DNA from 4 places in the Microbacterium sp. NPDC055903 genome. Region 4 is predicted to be linked to each of the others. Evidence: predicted binding sites of a transcription regulator. Region 4 holds the regulator's gene; each other region holds the start of a gene.
What was found. Region 4 encodes LexA, which represses DNA repair genes until DNA is damaged. Its sites were predicted from a motif close to TCGAACANNTGTTCGA; they were not measured.
Positions count from the first base shown of each region.

Region 1: a site for LexA is predicted at 3,318-3,333, ahead of ACWGJP_RS13660 (DUF222 domain-containing protein). Genes of this name have one in related genera too.
Region 2: a site for LexA is predicted at 1,891-1,906, ahead of ACWGJP_RS03145 (HNH endonuclease signature motif containing protein). Genes of this name have one in related genera too.
Region 3: a site for LexA is predicted at 2,698-2,713, ahead of recA (recombinase RecA). Genes of this name have one in related genera too.

Region 1 is NZ_JBSHCA010000002.1:861,147-865,795, forward strand. Features, by position in the region: gene ACWGJP_RS13635 (nucleotidyltransferase domain-containing protein) at 1-590, shown strand, start outside; gene ACWGJP_RS13640 (GyrI-like domain-containing protein) at 640-1,260, shown strand; gene ACWGJP_RS13645 (DUF1304 domain-containing protein) at 1,253-1,645, opposite strand; gene ACWGJP_RS13650 (CPBP family intramembrane glutamic endopeptidase) at 1,670-2,497, opposite strand; gene trmB (tRNA (guanosine(46)-N7)-methyltransferase TrmB) at 2,494-3,219, opposite strand; gene ACWGJP_RS13660 (DUF222 domain-containing protein) at 3,343-4,629, shown strand.
Region 2 is NZ_JBSHCA010000001.1:682,604-687,252, reverse strand. Features, by position in the region: gene ACWGJP_RS03155 (ABC transporter permease) at 1-809, shown strand, start outside; gene ACWGJP_RS03150 (substrate-binding domain-containing protein) at 856-1,836, shown strand; gene ACWGJP_RS03145 (HNH endonuclease signature motif containing protein) at 1,952-3,244, shown strand; gene ACWGJP_RS03140 (hypothetical protein) at 3,353-4,649, opposite strand, start outside.
Region 3 is NZ_JBSHCA010000002.1:741,398-746,046, reverse strand. Features, by position in the region: gene ACWGJP_RS13065 (DNA translocase FtsK) at 1-871, shown strand, start outside; gene pgsA (CDP-diacylglycerol--glycerol-3-phosphate 3-phosphatidyltransferase) at 871-1,449, shown strand; gene ACWGJP_RS13055 (CinA family protein) at 1,446-1,928, shown strand; gene ACWGJP_RS13050 (helix-turn-helix domain-containing protein) at 2,091-2,399, shown strand; gene ACWGJP_RS13045 (DUF3046 domain-containing protein) at 2,423-2,647, shown strand; gene recA (recombinase RecA) at 2,913-3,959, shown strand; gene ACWGJP_RS13035 (regulatory protein RecX) at 3,983-4,649, shown strand, end outside.
Region 4 is NZ_JBSHCA010000001.1:35,450-40,098, forward strand. Features, by position in the region: gene hisH (imidazole glycerol phosphate synthase subunit HisH) at 1-450, opposite strand, end outside; gene hisB (imidazoleglycerol-phosphate dehydratase HisB) at 447-1,046, opposite strand; gene ACWGJP_RS00190 (histidinol-phosphate transaminase) at 1,043-2,134, opposite strand; gene ACWGJP_RS00195 (LysM peptidoglycan-binding domain-containing protein) at 2,230-2,589, opposite strand; gene lexA (transcriptional repressor LexA) at 2,870-3,553, shown strand; gene ACWGJP_RS00205 (S9 family peptidase) at 3,610-4,649, shown strand, end outside.

The DNA of each region.
Region 1 (4,649 bases), on a different contig from region 4:
CCAGCGACATCGATCTGCTGCTCATCGGCGGGCACCTGTTCGACGGTGACGCCGCCACCTCGCTGGCTGCGACCTATGGATTCGACGGCGAGGCCTTCGAGGTGTTCGCCTACACGCCGGCAGGATTCGAGACGTGGGCGATGCGCGGCATCGCCCAGCACCGGCCCGTGATCGCCCACATGCTCGTCGACGGACTGATGTTCCGTTCCGGCGCCGATGGCCAAGCCCTCCGCGAAACCTGGGCAGACCGTCTCGCCGCGGGCCCGGTGATCTCCGTGCAGGAGGTCGAGTCCCGCCGCTACCATCTCACCGACGCCATCGACGACCTCCGCGACGCCACCGATCCGCTGGAAAGACAACATCTGGCGGCGACGGTCTTCGACAAGACCGCCGAGCTCATGCTGCTTTCGGCAGGGCAATGGATCGCCTCGGGCAAGAGACTCCCCCGGCATCTCCGGGCCCTGGATGACGCGCGGGCCACGGCCCTCGCGGCGCCGTACCTCGCCGGGCGTCTCGACGAGTTCGCGGATGTCGCGGAGCGCGAGCTCGAGCGCGCCGGCGGAAGACTGCGCATCGGCTACAGGCGGTGATGCTGCCGACCGCCGCGCAGATGTCGGATGCCGCTGACACAATCGCACCATGACGAAGGTCGATCTGAAGAAGGAGCTCGACTCCTATCGGGCTCGCAAGGGCCAGTTCCGCATCGTCGAGATCCCCGCGTTGCGGTACGTGATGATCGATGGCAGCGGCGACCCGAACGGCTCGCCCTCCTTCGCCTCGGCGATCGAGGCGCTGTATCCCCTCGCCTACGGGCTGAAGTTCGCGAGCAAGCAGCTCCTGGGCCGCGACTACGTCGTCATGCCGCTGGAGGGCCTCTGGTGGGCAGACGATCACACGGCATTCACGAGCGCGAGGGACAAGTCCGCGTGGAGCTGGACGCTGATGCTCCTTCAACCCGACTGGATCACGCACGCCATGTTCGACGAGGCGCTGACGAAGGCCGCCGCGAAGAACCCGCTCGGGCGCTTCGCCGAGGTCCGATTCGCAACGCTCGAGGAAGGACTCTGCGTCCAGACCCTGCACGTCGGCGCCTTCGATGACGAGGCCCCGCTCCTCGCCCGGATGCACGAGGAGTTCATCCCGCAGAACGGTCTCGCGATGACGGGGCTGCACCACGAGATCTACTTCAGCGATCCTCGAAAGGGCGACCCCGCGAAGCGCCGCACACTCCTGCGCCAGCCGGTAACGCGGATCAGCTGACGACGACGCCGATCGCGGTGGCGACGACGGCGAGCAGCGGGAGCGTTCCCTGCATGAGGGCGGCGCGCGCCTTCGTGCGGTCCGAGAGCAGGAGGACGAGCGCAGCGGCGAGCATCATGCCCGTTCCGGCGAAGACGAGCGTGAGCCCGATCGTCGAAGCGCCCAGGATCTGGAGCCCGACCCCGAGCAGAGCCGTCAGCGCGAGGAACAGGTTGTAGAAGCCCTGGTTGAAGGCGAGCTGCTTCATCGTGACGGCATCCGCCTCGCTCGCGACGCCGAAGATCTTGCGCGTCTCGGGCTCGGTCCACTTCAGCGACTCGAGCGCGAAGATGAACACGTGGAAGGCCGCGGCGGCCGCGGCGAGGATGAGACCGACGATGAGCATGCCCCCATCATCCCGCATCCGCGCTCAGAGCAGGAAGATCGGCAGCAGCCCGGGATTGTGCGCATGCACGAGGACCCCGAAGACGACGGCGTCGAACAGCAGATGCACGGTGACCACGTAGGCCAGCGAGTGCGTGCGCAGGAAGATGAACCCCTGCAGCAGGGCGAACGGGATCGTCAGCACCGGCCCCCACGCGCGATAGCCGAGCTCCCAGAGGAACGAGACGAAGACGACCGCCTGGAGGACGTTCGCGAGCCCATCGGGAAGGTGCCTGCGCAGCAGCGCGAAGACCGTGCAGATGAAGAAGAGCTCATCCCAGATGCCCACGGCGCCGACGCCCACGAACAGGCGCGCGATGAGATCGGGCGTATCGACGACGGGCCAGTTCAGATAGACACCGCTGGTGATGAAGTAGAACGGCAGGATCAGCCAGCCGAGCACGAGCACGGCGATCAGCCAGCCCCAGTGCAGCCGGCCCCAGCGCCTCCCTGTGCGCCACGGGAACGAGATCGCCCTGTCCCGGTACACGAACCGTGAGATCAGATACGGGACAGCGACAGCGCCGCCGAGTGCGATCGTGAACCGCAGCATGGCGAGATCGTCGAGTTCGGCGGCGAGCGGGATCGCGCTGACGACGAGCATCCCGATCGCGATCAACGAGAGATCACGGGTCAGCGACGGATCGGAAGCGGTGACCCGCTTTCGTTCCTGCATCCCAGCGAGCGCGATACCTGCCGCGAGCAGCAGCCAGCCGAGCCAGAGGAGATGCACGACGAAGATCGCGGGAGCCGCCAGGCACACGAGCGCGGCCGGCGCGATGGCCGTGCGCCAGGTGGCCGTCTGCGGCGTCACGGGCGGGGCATCCGGCGATAGGCGAGATCGCGGATGTCCCTGCCCTTGTTCAGCCCCTTGCGCTCGAAAGCGGTCATCACCCTGCCCTCGAAACGCTCCGCCCACTCGCCATCGAATGCGCGCTCGAAGAGCGGCTCCGCATCGAGGACCTCCCTCATCTGCAGGGCGTAGTCCTCCCAGTCCGTGGCCAGGCGCAGGATGCCTCCGTCGCGCAGTGCGCGAGCCGCGACCGCACCGAACCCCTCTCGGATCAGGCGCCGCTTGGTGTGACGCTTCTTGTGCCACGGGTCGGAGAAGAACACCCAGACCTCAGCCGCGCCGCCCTCGGGCAGGTAGGTGGCCAGCACCTCCGGCGCATTGGCCTCGACGAGACGCAGATTGCGCACGCCGGCCTTGTCCGCGTCGAGCATGGTGCGGGCGAGCCCCGCGCGGAACACCTCGACCGCGAGGAAGTCATCGCTCGGGCGCGAGGAGGCGGCCGAGACGATCGCGTGCCCCTGGCCGGATCCGATCTCGACGATGAGCGGCGCTGTGCGCCCGTACTCGGATGCCGGGTCGAGTCGGGCTTCGGGATGCACGCTGGTCCATGCCACGTCGCGGGGAACCTCGAGAAGGTAGCGGTCGGAGAGCTCGTCGAACGCCCTTTCCTGCGCCTCGGACATGCGGCCGCTGCGGCGCACGAAGGAGACGGGTTCGTCACGGAAAGTGCGGGGTTCAGGCATTCCTCCAGCGTATAAGCCTGCGCGGTCGAGGCGCAGCCGTCGTGTGCGCCGCATCGGTTATTTCTTCCCAGATCAGAGTTCATCCACCTTGCCTTTCTTCGTATTTTTGTTCTAAGCTTGAGTATGGCCAGCCCCCCAGACATCCGCACTCGCGAAGAGGATTCCCTCCTCGCGATCTGGGAGCTGTCGAGCCGGCACGCGGCTTCGGTCGACGCGCGCCGGGTGAAGGCGCTCTCCGATCGTTTCGACCTGATGCTCGAGGTCGACCCCTTCGGTTCCCGCTACCACGACATGGCGGTCCGGTCTCTCGCCGCGGAGGTCGCGGCAGCCGGGCACATCTCATCGGGCGTCGCCGAAGGCATGCTGCACCGCGCGCACACGATCGTGCACTGCTACCCCTCCGTTCTGGCGGCGATGGAGACCGGCCTCGTCACCCTTCGTCACGCCGAGGCGATCGCTGCCGCAGGCGCGGCGCTCGACGACGCCCCGGATGCGGCTCGCGCGGAGTACGAGCGCCGTGCTCTCGACGTCGCGCTGAACGAGTCGGCCGGGCGCACGGAGAGCGCCGCCCGGATGATCGCCGCCGACATCGCGCCCGTGGATCTGGCTGAGCGCCACCGTCGGGCGCGCTCGTTCCACGGCGTGCACGTCTGGTCACGGGCGGACGGGCTGGGAGAGCTGCAGATCACGGGCTCCGAGCTCCTCGTCCGCGCCGCGTACGACCGAGCCGATGCGATGGCGAAGGCGCTGATCTCCTCGCGCACGGATGTCGGGACGTCTCGTCTTGGTGACGACGATGCCGGACCAGATGCCTGCGGCGACGGCGACGATCGATCCCTTGCTCAGGTCCGCGCCGACATCATGCTCGAACTCCTCCTCGCGGGCGGCGCAGAATCGCTCATCGGCACGCCCGCCGAAGCGATACGCGCGACCGTTCAGGTGACCATCTCATCCTCGACGCTCGCCGGTGACGATGACCGCATGGCGGAGATCGATGGGACGGGGCCCGTCCTGCCCGAGATCGTGCGAGATCTCGCGGGCCGCACATCGTCGTGGTCCCGCCTGCTCCTGACCCCGAGCGGGATGCTGACCGCGACCTCCGCGTACACCCCGACCGCCGAGATGAAACGGTTCCTGCGCGCAAGAGATCAGCGCTGTCGGTTCCCCGGTTGCGTGCGACCTGCTCAACGGTGCGAGATCGACCACAATCACGATCACGCCAAGGGCGGGCGCACCGAGGTGGGCAATCTCGCGTGCTTCTGCACGAGCCATCATCCGCTGAAGCATCCCGATCTCGATGATCGACATCGATGGAGTGTGCGGCAGCAGGCCGACGGCGTCATCGAATGGATCAGCCCCCGAGGCAGGGTCTTCACCGACCGGCCGAGCCCGCGCGTGGCATTCGTGTGAGCACCAGAGCGGTGGGCGGC
Region 2 (4,649 bases), 650 kb from region 4:
GATGGCAGCTGAGTCTGTTCGACATCGTCGTGTACCCGCAGGTCTGGTTCGTCGTGGTGATCGCGCTCGCCGTCGGCACCTTCGTCGGGCTCATCAACGGCATCCTCGTCACGCGGTTCAACGTGGCACCCTTCATCGCGACCCTGGGCATGCTCTACGTCGCCCGCGGCGCCGCGATGCTGATATCGAACGGGACGACGTACCCGAAGCTCGGCGGCACGGAGGAACTGGGCAACCAGGGCTTCCTCCTCATCGGCGGCGGGCGCATCCTCGGCATCCCCACCGCGATCTGGATCATGGTGGTCTTCGCCCTCGTCGCCTCCTTCGTGCTGCGCAAGACGCCGTTCGGCCGCTGGGTGTACGCCACCGGCGGCAACGAGCGCGCCGCCGAGCTGTCCGGTGTCCCGGTGAAGAAGGTCAAGCTCCGCGTCTACATGATCAGCGGCTTCTGCGCGGCGACGACCGGACTCATCATCTCGTCCGAGCTGACCAGTGCGGCGCCGCAGCTCGGTGAGACCTTCGAGCTCAACGCCATCGCCGCCGTGGTGATCGGCGGGGCCGCCCTCACCGGAGGGCGGGGCAACGTCCGCGGCGTGCTCATCGGCGCGTTCGTCATCGGATTCCTCAGCGACGGCCTCGTGCTCGTCGGCGTCTCGACCTTCTGGCAGATGGCCATCAAGGGTGCGGTCATCATCCTCGCCGTGATGCTCGACCAGGCCCAGCAGCGCATCACCCGTTCGAAGAACGCGGCGCTCGCCGCGGCGAACAAGCAATCAGCACCCCCTCAGACGACGCCGGCCACGGCGTGACCCGCTGCAACGTCCGCAGCACCCACAGCACGATCGAAGGAGAATCATGCGACGCAGTATCCTCGCCGCGGCAGCGGCACTGACCCTCGTCCTCGGGCTCGCCGCGTGCAGCTCGGGCGGCGACGCCCCGGCCGAGGGCGGCGACGGTGGATCCGGTGAGGCCGGCGGCCTCATCGCGATCATCACCCCCTCGCACGACAACCCGTTCTTCAAGGCCGAGGCAGACGCGGCGCAGGCCGAGGCCGAGTCGCTCGGCTACGAGACCTCCGTCGCCTCGCACGACGACGACCCGAACAAGCAGAGCGAGCTCATCGATGCGGCGATCAGCAACGACGCCGTCGCGATCGTGCTCGACAACGCGGGGGCCGATGCCTCCATCGGTCCGATCCAGAAGGCGAAGGATGCCGGCATTCCGGTGTTCCTCATCGACCGCGAGATCAACGAGACCGGCGTCGCGGCCGCGCAGATCGTCGCGAACAACGCGCAGGGCGCCGCGGCGGTCGCCGAGGAGTGGGTCGCGGCCCTTCCCGACGGCGGCAAGTACATCGAGCTGACGGGCAAGGAGTCCGACACGAACGCCGGCGTGCGTTCCGAGGCCTTCGCGAGCGTCATCTCGCAGTATCCGAACCTCGTCCAGGTGGCCAAGGAGACGGCCAACTGGAGCCAGGACGAGGCCTTCACGAAGATCGAGACGCTGCTGCAGCGCGACCCCGACATCCAGGGGATCATCGCGGGCAACGACACCATGGCGCTCGGCGCGGTCGCCGCGGTCGAGGCCGCGGGCCTCACCGGCAAGGTCGTCATCGCCGGTTTCGACGGCAGCCCGGATGCCGTCGAGGCGATCAAGGCCGGCACGCTGCTGGCCACCGGTCTGCAGCCCGCCGTGCTGATCTCGCAGCTGGCCGTGCAGCAGGCGGACAGCTTCATCACCACCGGTGAGACCGGCGCGGATGAGAAGCAGTCCATCGACTGCATCGTCATCAACGCCGCGAACGCCGAGAGCTACACGCTGTTCGCCGTGGAGTGACCCGGAGGGGCTGAAGCGGGGGTCGTCCGAGAGGGCGGCCCCCGCCTTCGTATATCGAACATAAGTGCGATGGTAGCACTTGCGCAGATTAGAAGTGATGTTCTAAACTGGGCGCATGGAACCCGGGTACAGCAGCACCGAACCTCGACGGCTCGCCGTCGAGGAGGAGATCGCCGTGCTGCTCGCCGATGCGGAGTGCACGCAGGTCGATGCGCATCGTCAGGCGGCGTGGCAGGCGGAGCGGATGCTCCGCGTCGTCCAGTGCGCACGGCGCCATCCCGAGCTCTACGTCGACGGGGCGGCAGACGCCGAGTCGATCGCCTTCGCGGAACGCGCTGCGGTCTTCGACCTCGCCCTGCGGATGAACCTCTCCGAGGATCATGTCCGGCACACGGTGCACGTCGCGGAGGTGGCGACGACACGGCTTCCTGAACTGTGGTCGAGGGCGCGGACGGGCTTCGCTTCCCCGTATCTCGTGCAGCGCACGGTCGGAGCGCTGCATCGTGTGCAGGCGCCGGTGGGAGCTTCGCCGGAGGAGCACGCGCGCGAGACGGCCGCCGTCGAGGCGATCGATCTCGCCGCGGCGGTGTGGTCGGAGACCAGCGCCCCGGCGACGTTCAATAGAAGACTGAAGGCATTGGTCGACCGTCTCGCTCCTTTGGCACCCGAGAAGGCGCATGCGGCAGCGATGCGGGATCGGCGGGTGGCGGTGGAGGATGTCGACGGCGGCATGTCGTGGTTCTCGATCCTGCTCCCGACGCCGCAGGCGCATGCAGCCTTCCGCCGCGCGACGGCGACGGCGAAGAAGATGCCATCCCTCGAGCGCTGCGGGCGCACGCGTGATCAGCTCCGTTCCGATCTGGCCGCGGGTTGGCTTCTCGGAGCAGGGACAGCGCAGGCCGTGAAGACCAAGGTCGTCGTCACGGTGCCCGTGCAACTGCTCGCGGCGGTTCGTGACGGGGCCACGATCGACGAGTGCGCGGCCGCCGCGATCAGGGATGAGCGGGCAGAGGTCGTCGGCCTCGGCGCGATCGACCCGGTCACCGCGCGGCAGCTCTTCCTCGACGCGAGCTCTTTCCGCAGGGTCATCACCGACCCGGTTCGTGGAGTGGTGCTCGACATGGATCGCCGAACATATCGGCCGACGAAGGTGCAGCGCGACTGGATCATTCTGCAACACGGCACGTGCGCCAGGGACGGATGCGAGCGGCTCGCTGTCGACGCCGACATCGACCATCGCACCCCGTGGGCGAACGGCGGAACCACGGACATCGCGAATCTGGCCCCGCTGTGTCCACGGGATCACCGACACAATCACCGTACGAGGGCACGTTATCGATCAAGACCCGATCGCACCGTTCAGGTGACGACGCCGACTGGGTTCGACACCACGCCCGCCCCGTTCTGAGAGGCCATGGGTGCCCGCGATCACGGGCGATGGGTCGCGTCCTGCAACGCCCTCCAGTCGCCCGCAGCGCAGGTGCGATGTGCTGCGTCGCATAAGGCGTGCTGCGTCTTACAACCTCGCCCATCCGCCCGCGGCGAGCTCACGTTCGACCGTCTTTCCTCCGACGACCTGGACGCTGACGCGGCGCGCAACCCGGTCGAGGTTCGCCGCGAGCACGACATCGCCGTCCGGGCGTCGGGCTCCGACCGCCCACACGAGCCCATCCGGGCTCCCACCCGTCAGCAGGGTCCCGCCTTCGAGCGCGGCGAGCGCCGCGATGGCCTCTGCCGCCGGCGTGCCCTCGACCCCCCGCGGGCCGACCGTCTCGAACCAGCTCGACGACGCGACGCCTGGTACGGCGAGGGCCGCCGCACTCGCGACCACCCAGGCTGCCAACTCCTCGGCGGTCTGCCGCGGATCCGACGAACCCGTGAACTCCGCGCCGTATCCTTCGGCGAGATCCTCCCGCGTCGGCGCGGGCTCCGCCGTCGTCGCCACATTGTTGAATCGCGGTCGCAGCGAAACCGGCCCGATGTGCACCGGTGCGCCGTTCGCGATCCGCACGGACTGCTCGGCGATGAGGCGCTGCATCGCGACCGCCTCGACGAGCTGTTCCGTGTCGAGGGTGTGGAACAGCGGCGTCGTATTCACCGCGATCCCGTCGACGTCTCGCGCGAGGCGGTCCTGCTCCCGGTTCAGCTCGGTGAAGTGCGAACGCGCACCGCCCATCACCGGAACGTCGAGACCGGTCTCCGCGAGTGCAGCCCGCAGCGCGGCGACCGTGGACTCCAGCGCGACGTGCTCCACCGCATCGAACGGAGCGACGCGCAGCACCGGGTACGCGGAGAGCGCTCGCACCGCAGCAGCGATCCCCTCGGCGTCGCCGTCCGTCACCAGCCGCACATCGAGCGGCAGGCCGTCAGCGGCAGCCCGCCCGAGAGCGGCGGGCCACGTGGGTGTGGCCAGATCCAGCTCCACCACACGGAATCCGCCGGCATCCGACCCGGCTACGGGATCGGGCGCGGTCGATGCCTCGACCCCGATGGCGGGGAACGCGCCGCCTTCGACGAGCGCGATCACCGGAACGGACGCCGGGTCGTGGACGGTGTCCTTGCCCGTCGCGCCCGCCGGGACGGAAGCGAGGCCCTCGACCCTGATCGTGATGCTCTGCCGCACGCGCTCTCCCGCCGTGAGCGGATAGGGATACGGCAGCCCGAGCGGCCGGCTGTACGTCTTGAAGGAGGCATCCGTCCAGTTGCGCTGATCCTCCATCTCGAAGACATCGCCGTCGAAGGCCAGCACGGGGCCGTCGTCGACCCGCAGCTCGCGGATGTCCATGATCGGCTGATGCGGGCTGATCGCCGAA
Region 3 (4,649 bases), on a different contig from region 4:
CGAGGTCGAGGTGCCCGTGGGCAGCGAGCGCGTGCTCAAGCCCTACCCTTACCTGCTGGTCGTCGTCGATGAGCTCGCCGACCTCATGATGGTCGCGCCGCGAGACGTCGAGGACTCGATCGTCCGCATCACCCAGCTCGCCCGTGCATCCGGCATCCACCTGGTCCTCGCGACCCAGCGCCCGAGCGTCGACGTCGTGACCGGCCTGATCAAGGCCAACGTGCCGTCCCGTCTGGCGTTCGCGGTGACGAGCGTGACCGACAGCCGTGTCATCCTCGATGCCCCAGGCGCAGACAAGCTCATCGGACAGGGTGATGCCCTGTTCTCCCCGATGGGCTCGTCGAAGCCGTTCCGGCTCCAGGGCGCCTGGGTGGACGAGAAGGAGATCGAGTCGGTCGTCAAGCACGTCACGGCTCAGGCCCGCCCCGAGTACCGTCCCGATGTCGCCGAGTCGGCGGAGACCAAGAAGAAGGAAGTCGACGAGGACATCGGCGACGATCTCGAGCTTCTGCTCGCCGCCGCGGAACTGGTCGTCTCGTCGCAGTTCGGATCGACGTCGATGCTTCAGCGCAAGCTGCGTGTCGGATTCGCGAAGGCGGGACGGTTGATGGATCTGCTGGAGTCGCGCGAGATCGTCGGACCGTCCGAGGGCTCCAAGGCGAGGGACGTCCTGGTGACGGCAGAGCAACTCGGGGGCGTGATGGCGAAGCTGCGCGGAGAGGATCCCGAGCCCGCCTCCAAGCCCGTCGACGCCGCACCCGCCGGCGCTGCACCGACGGGGTTCGACCCGATCGAGGCGCAGTTCGAGGGACTTCCCGTCGTCGAAGCCGAGGGCGATGAGGACGCCTGGGGCCTCACCGGGAGGGACTGATGGCGATTCCGCGGCAGCTTCCCAACGCGATCACGGTCGCGCGCATCCCCCTCGCCGTCGTCTTCTTCGTGCTCCTGCTGATCGGGGGCTCGTACGGGCTCGATGACATCATGGTGCGCTGGATCGCGGGGATACTCTTCGTCGTGGCGATCTCGACCGACTGGGTCGATGGCTATCTCGCCCGCAAGTACGACATCGTCAGCGATTTCGGAAAGCTCTGGGATCCGATCGCCGACAAGCTGCTCACCGGTGCCGGGTTCGTCGGTCTCGCCGTCCTCGGCGAATGGCCGTGGTGGATCGTCATCGTGATCCTCATCCGCGAGTGGGGGATCACGATCCACCGGTTCATCGTCGCGAAGCAGCACATCGTCGCCGCGGCCTGGATGGGCAAGCTCAAGACCGCGCTTCAGGGCGTCGCGCTGAGCTGGTGGCTTCTGCCGCTGCACGTGTGGATGGGGATGGACATCTGGTCGGGCGTGGGGATCGTCCTCATGTGGGCGACGCTCGTCCTCACCGTGGCCAGCGGCATCGATTACGTGGCAGCCCAGGTGCGGGGCGCCCGTGGAGCGAAGGCGTGACGACGGCGGCTGAGGTCGTCACCGTGCTGCTGGCGCGGGGCTGGACGCTGGGGGTCGCGGAGTCCCTGACCGGGGGAGCGCTGTCGTCGGCCATCGTCTCCGTACCCGGCGCGTCCGACGTACTCAACGGTGGTGTCGTGGCCTATGCGACCCCGGTGAAGCACTCGGTGCTCGGCGTGGATGCAGGCCTGCTCGCCGAGCACGGCCCGGTTCATTCGGGTGTCGCCGAGCAGATGGCGCAGGGCGTCAGGACGACGCTCGCGGTCGACGGCAGGTCCGCGGACGTCGGAGTGTCCACGACGGGGATCGCCGGGCCGGAGTCTCCGGACGGTCAGCCGGTCGGAACCGTCCATGTGGGAGTCTCCACGCCGCACGGCACGACGTCCTCCTCCTTCCGGTTCGGCGGTGACCGCGACGAGATCCGGCGACAGACGGTGGATGCCGCCCTCACGGCTCTCGGCCTGGCTCTCGCGGAATAGAGCGCGGCGTCCGCAGGTTGTCTCTGATGTGCTGAATGCTCAGGATGCAGTGCTCACAACCAAACCACAGAGTGAAACGGTAGATTCAACCCCAGCCGGTCGGGTTAGACTGGCGATCCGCTCGGCGTCGATTCCGACGACGGGGAACGAGAGGAGGTTCCGATGATTCTTGTCCGCCAGGAGATCGGCGATGTGCTGAGGGACTTCCGCCTTCAGAAGGGGCGCACGCTCCGTCAGGTCGCAGGCAAGGCCTCTGTCGCACTCGGTTACCTCAGCGAGGTCGAGCGTGGTCAGAAGGAGGCTTCGAGCGAGATCCTCGCTTCGGTGGCCGAAGCCCTCGATGTCCCCATCTCGACCATCATGCGAGAAGTCGGCGATCGCATTTCGGTGCTCGAGGGCCTTCAGGTGTTCCCGGACGTCGTGCCGGACGACCTGGTCGCCTCCATCGAGCCCGAGCTATCGCTGCACTGAGCGTCGGGTGGTGAATCTGCGCGATGCGACGCAGTGAGTTCCTTCGTGCCGTCGACAGCGAGTTCGGCGCCAGAGGCGCCTCGCTCGTGAACGACCTCGTCCTTCACGAGCTCGGCGGCAGGACGCCGGAGCAGGCGCTGGACGCCGGCGTTCCGCCCCGCGAGATCTGGCTGACGCTGTGCGCCGCGACGGACGTTCCGCTGGCGCGACAGCACGGCGCGGGTCGGCTCGAGCCCCGAGGGCGCTGAGCCGATTCGAGCGCATCTGCGCCCCGTCATGCCTTCCCTGCGGCGTGTCGTCGAAGATGTGTTCGAGATGCGCGTATCGTTCTGCACAAGTGGTTGAACGCCATGTCTTTCCACGGTTCGTGGGAGCTGACGACGCGATGTCGGAGGCTCGACGTACCGTGAATGCCATGGCACCAAGCCATACGCCTTGTCGGAGAGTTTGCCCCAGCCGGGGGAGGCCGCGACAGCCTACAGGCGGCAGCAGCGCGAGCAGAAGGAGCACGTCATGCCATCACCCGCAGACCGCGAGAAGGCCCTCGAGTCGGCCCTCGCACAGATCGACCGCCAGTTCGGAAAGGGCTCGGTCATGCGACTGGGCAGTGATGAGCGCGCGCCGGTCGAGGTCATCCCCACCGGCTCCATCGCCCTCGATGTCGCGCTCGGCGTCGGAGGGCTTCCGCGCGGCCGCATCATCGAGATCTACGGGCCGGAGTCCTCTGGTAAGACGACCCTGACGCTGCACGCGATCGCGAACGTCCAGCGGGCGGGCGGTATCGCCGCCTTCGTCGACGCGGAGCACGCGCTCGATCCCGACTATGCGGCCAAGCTCGGCGTCGACATCGACCAGCTGCTCGTGTCGCAGCCCGACACCGGTGAGCAGGCTCTCGAGATCGCCGACATGCTGATCCGTTCCGGGGCCATCGACCTCGTCGTCATCGACTCCGTGGCAGCCCTGGTGCCGCGTGCGGAGATCGAGGGCGAGATGGGCGACTCGCACGTCGGCCTCCAGGCCCGACTGATGTCGCAGGCGCTCCGCAAGCTCACGGGTGGTCTGAATCAGACCAAGACCACCGCGATCTTCATCAACCAGCTGCGCGAGAAGATCGGCGTGTTCTTCGGCTCTCCGGAGACCACCGCCGGTGGAAAGGCGCTGAAGTTCTACGCTTCGGTCCGCCTCGACATTCGCCGGATCGAGACGCTGAAGGACGGCGCAGAGGCCGTGGGAAACCGGACGAGGGTCAAGGTCGTCAAGAACAAGATGGCCCCGCCGTTCAAGCAGGCCGAGTTCGACATCCTCTACGGCGTCGGCATCTCCCGAGAGGGAAGCCTGATCGATTTCGGGGTCGACCACGGGATCGTGAAGAAGTCGGGCTCGTGGTACACCTACGACGGAGATCAGCTGGGCCAGGGCAAGGAGAACGCTCGTACGTTCCTCATCAACAATCCCGATGTGGCGCTGGCGATCGAGACCCAGATCAAGCAGAAGCTCGGGATCGGCGGCGCTGCGGCACCGGAGGCCGCTGACGAGCTCGCGCAGCGCCGTCCGGCGTGAGAATGCCCGGTCATCGGTGAGTCATGACTGAGGAGAACGAGGAGCAGATCGCTCCTGTGATCCCGCTCTTCGGTTCGGGAGACGTTGCGGCGGCTCCCGGCCGGAGAGAGAGATCACGAGGCACCGGCGAGGATGCATCGAATGAGCATCATCCTGCGGGCAAGGGAGCATGGGCGTCGGCAGCACGTGCTGCGTCCTCGGCCGAATCGCCGGGCGCTGCGTCTTCGGCCGAATCGTCGGGCGCCGCATCCGCGCAGCCGCGGCTGAGGGCGCTCCGGCAGCGAGGCGATGACTCCCATGAGGACGCCGACGACGTTCCTCTGGATCCGGCTGAGCAGGCCGAGAAGGCCACGGAGGCCTTGGTCCGCAAGCTGAGGACGCGCTCGCTGTCGGTGGCTGAAGCGAGCGTCTTCCTTCGCGGACAGCACCTCGGACGTGCTCAGGTCGAGCAGATTCTGGATGAGTTCCTGGCACGCAAGTATCTGGACGACCGCATGCTCGCGAGCCACCTCGTCGTCTCGGGCCATGAGCGCAAAGGGCAAGGACGAATAGCGCTGTCGAGAATCCTCGCGCAGCGCGGCATCCCTCGAGACATCGCAGACGCCGCCCTCGAGGAGCTGCCCGACGACGACTTCGAGCGGGCCCTCGAGTTCGCCAGAGGGAAGATGCGGTCGATGGCGCGCCTCGACG
Region 4 (4,649 bases):
GTAGGAGTGCACGAAGTAGAAGCGCTCGTCCTCGATCCCTCGGAACAGCACGCTGCCCTCGTCGGGCGCGACCGTGTTCCAGCCCATGTGCGGGAGCACAGGCGCATCGAGCTCCGTGACGGCGCCCGGCCATTGACCGAGCCCCTCGGAGTCCGTGCCGCGCTCCACGCCCCGCTCGAACAGCACCTGCATGCCGACGCAGATCCCGAGCACCGGCCTGCCGCCGGAGAGGCGTCGTTCGATGATCTCGTCACCACCGCGGGCGTGCAGTGCTTCGTGCACGGCAGCGAACGCGCCGACGCCGGGGACGACGAGCCCGTCCGCCTCCAATGCCTCGGAGCGATCACCCGTCAGCACGGCGTCCGCACCGGCTACGACGAGGGCCTTCACAGCCGAGTGGACATTGCCCGACCCGTAATCGAGGACGGCGACCCGCGGCGAGGCGGTCACAGCGCGCCCTTCGTGGACGGGATCCCGTCGACGAGGGGGTCGAGCGCCTTCGCCTGGCGGAACGCGCGGGCGAACGCCTTGTACTCGGCCTCCGCGATGTGGTGCGGGTCGCGTCCGCCGAGAACTCGCACGTGCACCGTGAGGCCCGCGTTGAAGGTGATCGCCTCGAAGCTGTGCCGCACGAGAGACCCGGTGAAGTGACCGCCGATGAGGTGGTGCTCGAAACCGGCCGGCTCGCCGGTGTGCACGAGATACGGACGTCCGCTGATGTCGACGACGGCCTGGGCGAGCGCCTCATCGAGCGGGACGAGAGCATCGCCGTAGCGCGAGATTCCCGACTTGTCGCCCAGCGCGTCGCGGATGACCTGACCGAGCACGATCGAGATGTCCTCGACGGTGTGGTGCGCATCGATATCCGTGTCACCGGCGGCGCGGACGGTGAGATCGGTGAGCGAGTGCTTCGCGAACGCGGTGAGCATGTGGTCGAAGAATGGCACCGAGGTCTCGATGCTGCTCGCACCCGTGCCGTCGAGGTTCAGCTCGACCTCGACGGTCGACTCGGACGTGCTTCTGGTTCGACGGGCGGTGCGGCTCATGACGCCGATCCTACCGAGGCCAGAGCGTCCAGGAACGCCGTGGTCTCGGCTTCCGTTCCGGCGGACACCCTCAGGTGACCGGGGATGCCGATGTCCCTGACGAGCACGCCACGGTCGAAGAGCGCCTGCCAAGTGGCCTTCGGATCGGCCACGCCGCCGAAGAGCACGAAATTCGACCAGGACTCGTGCGGCGTGTAGCCGAGCGCGTGCAGGGTCGCGGTGATGCGGTCGCGCTGCTCGATGATCTCGTCGACCATGGCGAGCATCGTGTCCGCGTTGCGCAGCGCGGCCGAGGCCGCTGCCTGAGTGAGCGCGCTCAGGTGGTACGGCAGACGGACCAGGCGGAGGGCGTCGATGAACGCGGGATCCGCCGCCAGATAGCCGACGCGGGCTCCTGCGAAGGCGAATGCCTTGCTCATGGTGCGGGACACCGCCAGCCGCGGCCGACCCTCGAGGAGCGTGAGCGCAGATGGAGCGTCCCTGGGAGCGAACTCCTGATACGCCTCATCCACGACGACCACGCCGCGGGATGCCTCGTAGACGGCTTCGACCACGTCGAGCGACAACGGGGTCCCCGTGGGATTGTTCGGCGAGCAGAGCATGACGATGTCGGGATCGGCCTCGATGACCTGCGCCGCGGCGTCCGCCGCCGTGAGTGTGTAGTCGGGCTCTCTGGTACCGGCGGACCAGGTCGCTCCCGTCCCCTTCGCGATGAGCGAGTACATCGAGTACGTGGGGCCGAAGCCGAACACCGTGCGTCCTGGACCCCCGAAGGCCTGCATGATGTGCTGGAGCACCTCGTTGGAACCGTTTCCGGCCCAGATCTGCTCTCGGGTCAGGCCGTGTCCCAGATAGCGCGCGAAAGCTTCGCGGAGGGCCGTGAACTCCCGGTCGGGATAGCGGTTCACATCCTGGAGCGCGAGGGCGATGTCGTCGAGGATGTCGCCCGCGACACCGTCTGGAACCGGATGCGTGTTCTCATTGACGTTCAGAGCGACGGGCAATGGGGCCTGCGGAGCACCATACGGCGTCAGGCCGCGCAGATCCGTACGGAGGGGGAGGTCTTCGAGGGAAGTCACCCTTCCCATGGTAGAGCCGCAGAATGATCCGAAAGGGCCGCCGCCCTTCCAGAGACCGGGCCTTCCGTGCTGCGCGCCAACCGTCGCGGACTGCGCCGTCGCTGTCAGTCGGCGTAGACAGTCGGAATGGCGAGCTCCTCGCCCACCATGAGCACTCCGCCGTCGAGCGCATTCAGCGACTCGAGGGCGTGGACGACCTCTCGCGGATCGGTGCCGGGAGCCACCTCCTGCGCGATGGACCAGAGCGTGTCGCCTGGCAGGACCGTGACCGTCTCGAAGGAGGTCGTCACCGTCTCGCCGCCGGCGTAGGCGGAGCCGCCGCTGAGGGCAGCGATCGCCAGACCGACGACGAGTGGAATGGCGGCGAGGGCGAGCAGAACAGCACGACCGCGCGTCGTCAGACGCAGGCGCGTGGCCGGAGCGACGGGGCGGATGGACGTTGCCGCGACGGTGATGCTGCTCATGATGCTGCTCCTCATGTTCCCGCTCCCGACGGGAGCTCTGGCGTAGCGTTCGCATTCCCCGCTCGGCCGGGAGCGAGGAATACGAAGCTACGTACCGAATGTATCTTCGATTTCGAATCACTGTCAAGCATTCTTCGAAATCATGTACCGAAATCCGCCGACACGCTCGAACAGATCTTCTCTGTTCACCCGAATCTCGGCTACGGTTTCGATAACGACACCCCACCACGGGCCACCGACATCGGCGCAGGAGCGGCCGATCCGCCCAGAAGGAGCAGCCATGAGCGACGCAGCAGCCGCGGGCGAAGCCCCGCGGACCCGCCGGAGGAAGAGCCTCAGCGCGAAGCAGATGGCGATCCTCGAGGTCATCCAGACCTCGATCGCCCGTCACGGCTATCCGCCGAGCATGCGCGAGATCGGCGATGCCGTCGGCCTCAAGTCGCTCTCGAGCGTCACGCATCAGCTCGGACAGCTCGAACTGAGCGGCTACCTGCGCCGCGACCCGGGGAAGACCAGGGCGATGGAGGTCCTCATCGACCTCCCTGGCACGAGCACCGAGAACCCCGCAGATGCGGCGGCCCCGGTCGGCGACGCCGCCCTCGTCCCCCTCGTGGGGCAGATCGCAGCCGGCGTGCCCATCACGGCCGAGCAGCAGGTCGAGGAGATCTTCCCGCTCCCGCGCCAGCTCGTCGGCAAGGGAGAGCTGTTCATGCTCAAGGTGTCCGGCGAATCCATGATCGACGCCGCCATCTGCGACGGCGACTGGGTGGTCATCCGCTCGCAGAACTCCGCAGAGAACGGCGAGATCGTCGCCGCGATGCTCGACGGCGAAGCCACGGTCAAGACCTTCCGGCGCAGGGACGGGCACACCTGGCTGCTCCCCCGCAACTCCGCCTTCGAGCCGATCCTCGGCGACGACGCCACCGTCCTGGGCAAGGTCGTCGCCGTCCTCCGGGCGGTCTGAAGCCCGCCTTCGTCCTCACGTGACGGTCGCCCATCGGCGACAGTTACGCTCGGTGTATGTCGCAGCCGTTCGGATCGTGGGAGTCCCCCTTCACCGCCTCGGATATCGCCGTCTCGGCTCCACGGATCGATGGCGGGCGATTCGTCGGAGACGACATCTGGTGGGGGGAGTCCGTCCCCTCGGACGGCGGCAGGGTGACCGTTCGCAGCTCTTCCGGCGATGAGATCCTCCCTGCACCGTGGAGCGCGCGGTCACGCGTGCACGAGTACGGCGGTGGGGCGTGGACCGCGGATGCCTCAGGCATCCTCTACTTCGTCGACGGCATGGATCAGCGCGTCTACCGCCTGGTCCCCGGCGGAGATCCTGAACCGCTCACGTCCCCCGGACCGCAGCACGGAGGCCTGCGCCTGCAATACGGCCGGTTGTTCGCCGTGCGCGAGAACCTCGTCACGCAGCCGCATAGGCGCGCCATCGTCGAGATCGACACCACCGGCTCCGGCACGTCTGTCGTTCATGCCGAAGGTTCCGGTTTCTTCGCCCACCCCGCGCTGTCGCCCGACGGCACGCGACTCGCGTGGGTGCAGTGGGATGAGCACCGGATGCCGTGGGAGAGCGCTCAGATCGCGATCCGCCGTACGAACGGCGGAGATGCGCAGGTGCTGGCCACCCGCGCCGCCCTGCAGCCGGAATGGCTCTCGAAGGATGAGCTCGTCTACGCCGACGACCCCGGGGGACGGTGGAACCTGCACCGTCAGCGCCTCGCCGACATCACGCCGACCGGATCGCCAGAGCCGATCTCGCCCGCTGACGCCGATACCGGGTATGGGCTCTGGGTGCTCGGGAACCGTTGGTTCCGCCCCCTGGCGGATGGCACCATCATCGCCGTCCGCACGAACGGATCGGACGAGATCGTCTCGATCTCCGCCGACGGGACGGCGACCCCGCTTCAGGTGCCGGCGGACGGGCACGCCAGCGTGGAGGATGCCGTCGGCACACGCATCCTCGTCACCGGCGGGGGCTCTCGCACGACGGCCGGGCTCTGGCTCATCGATTCCGCGGACGGCACGGCCCGTGCGATCGCCGGCGGCCACCCGGT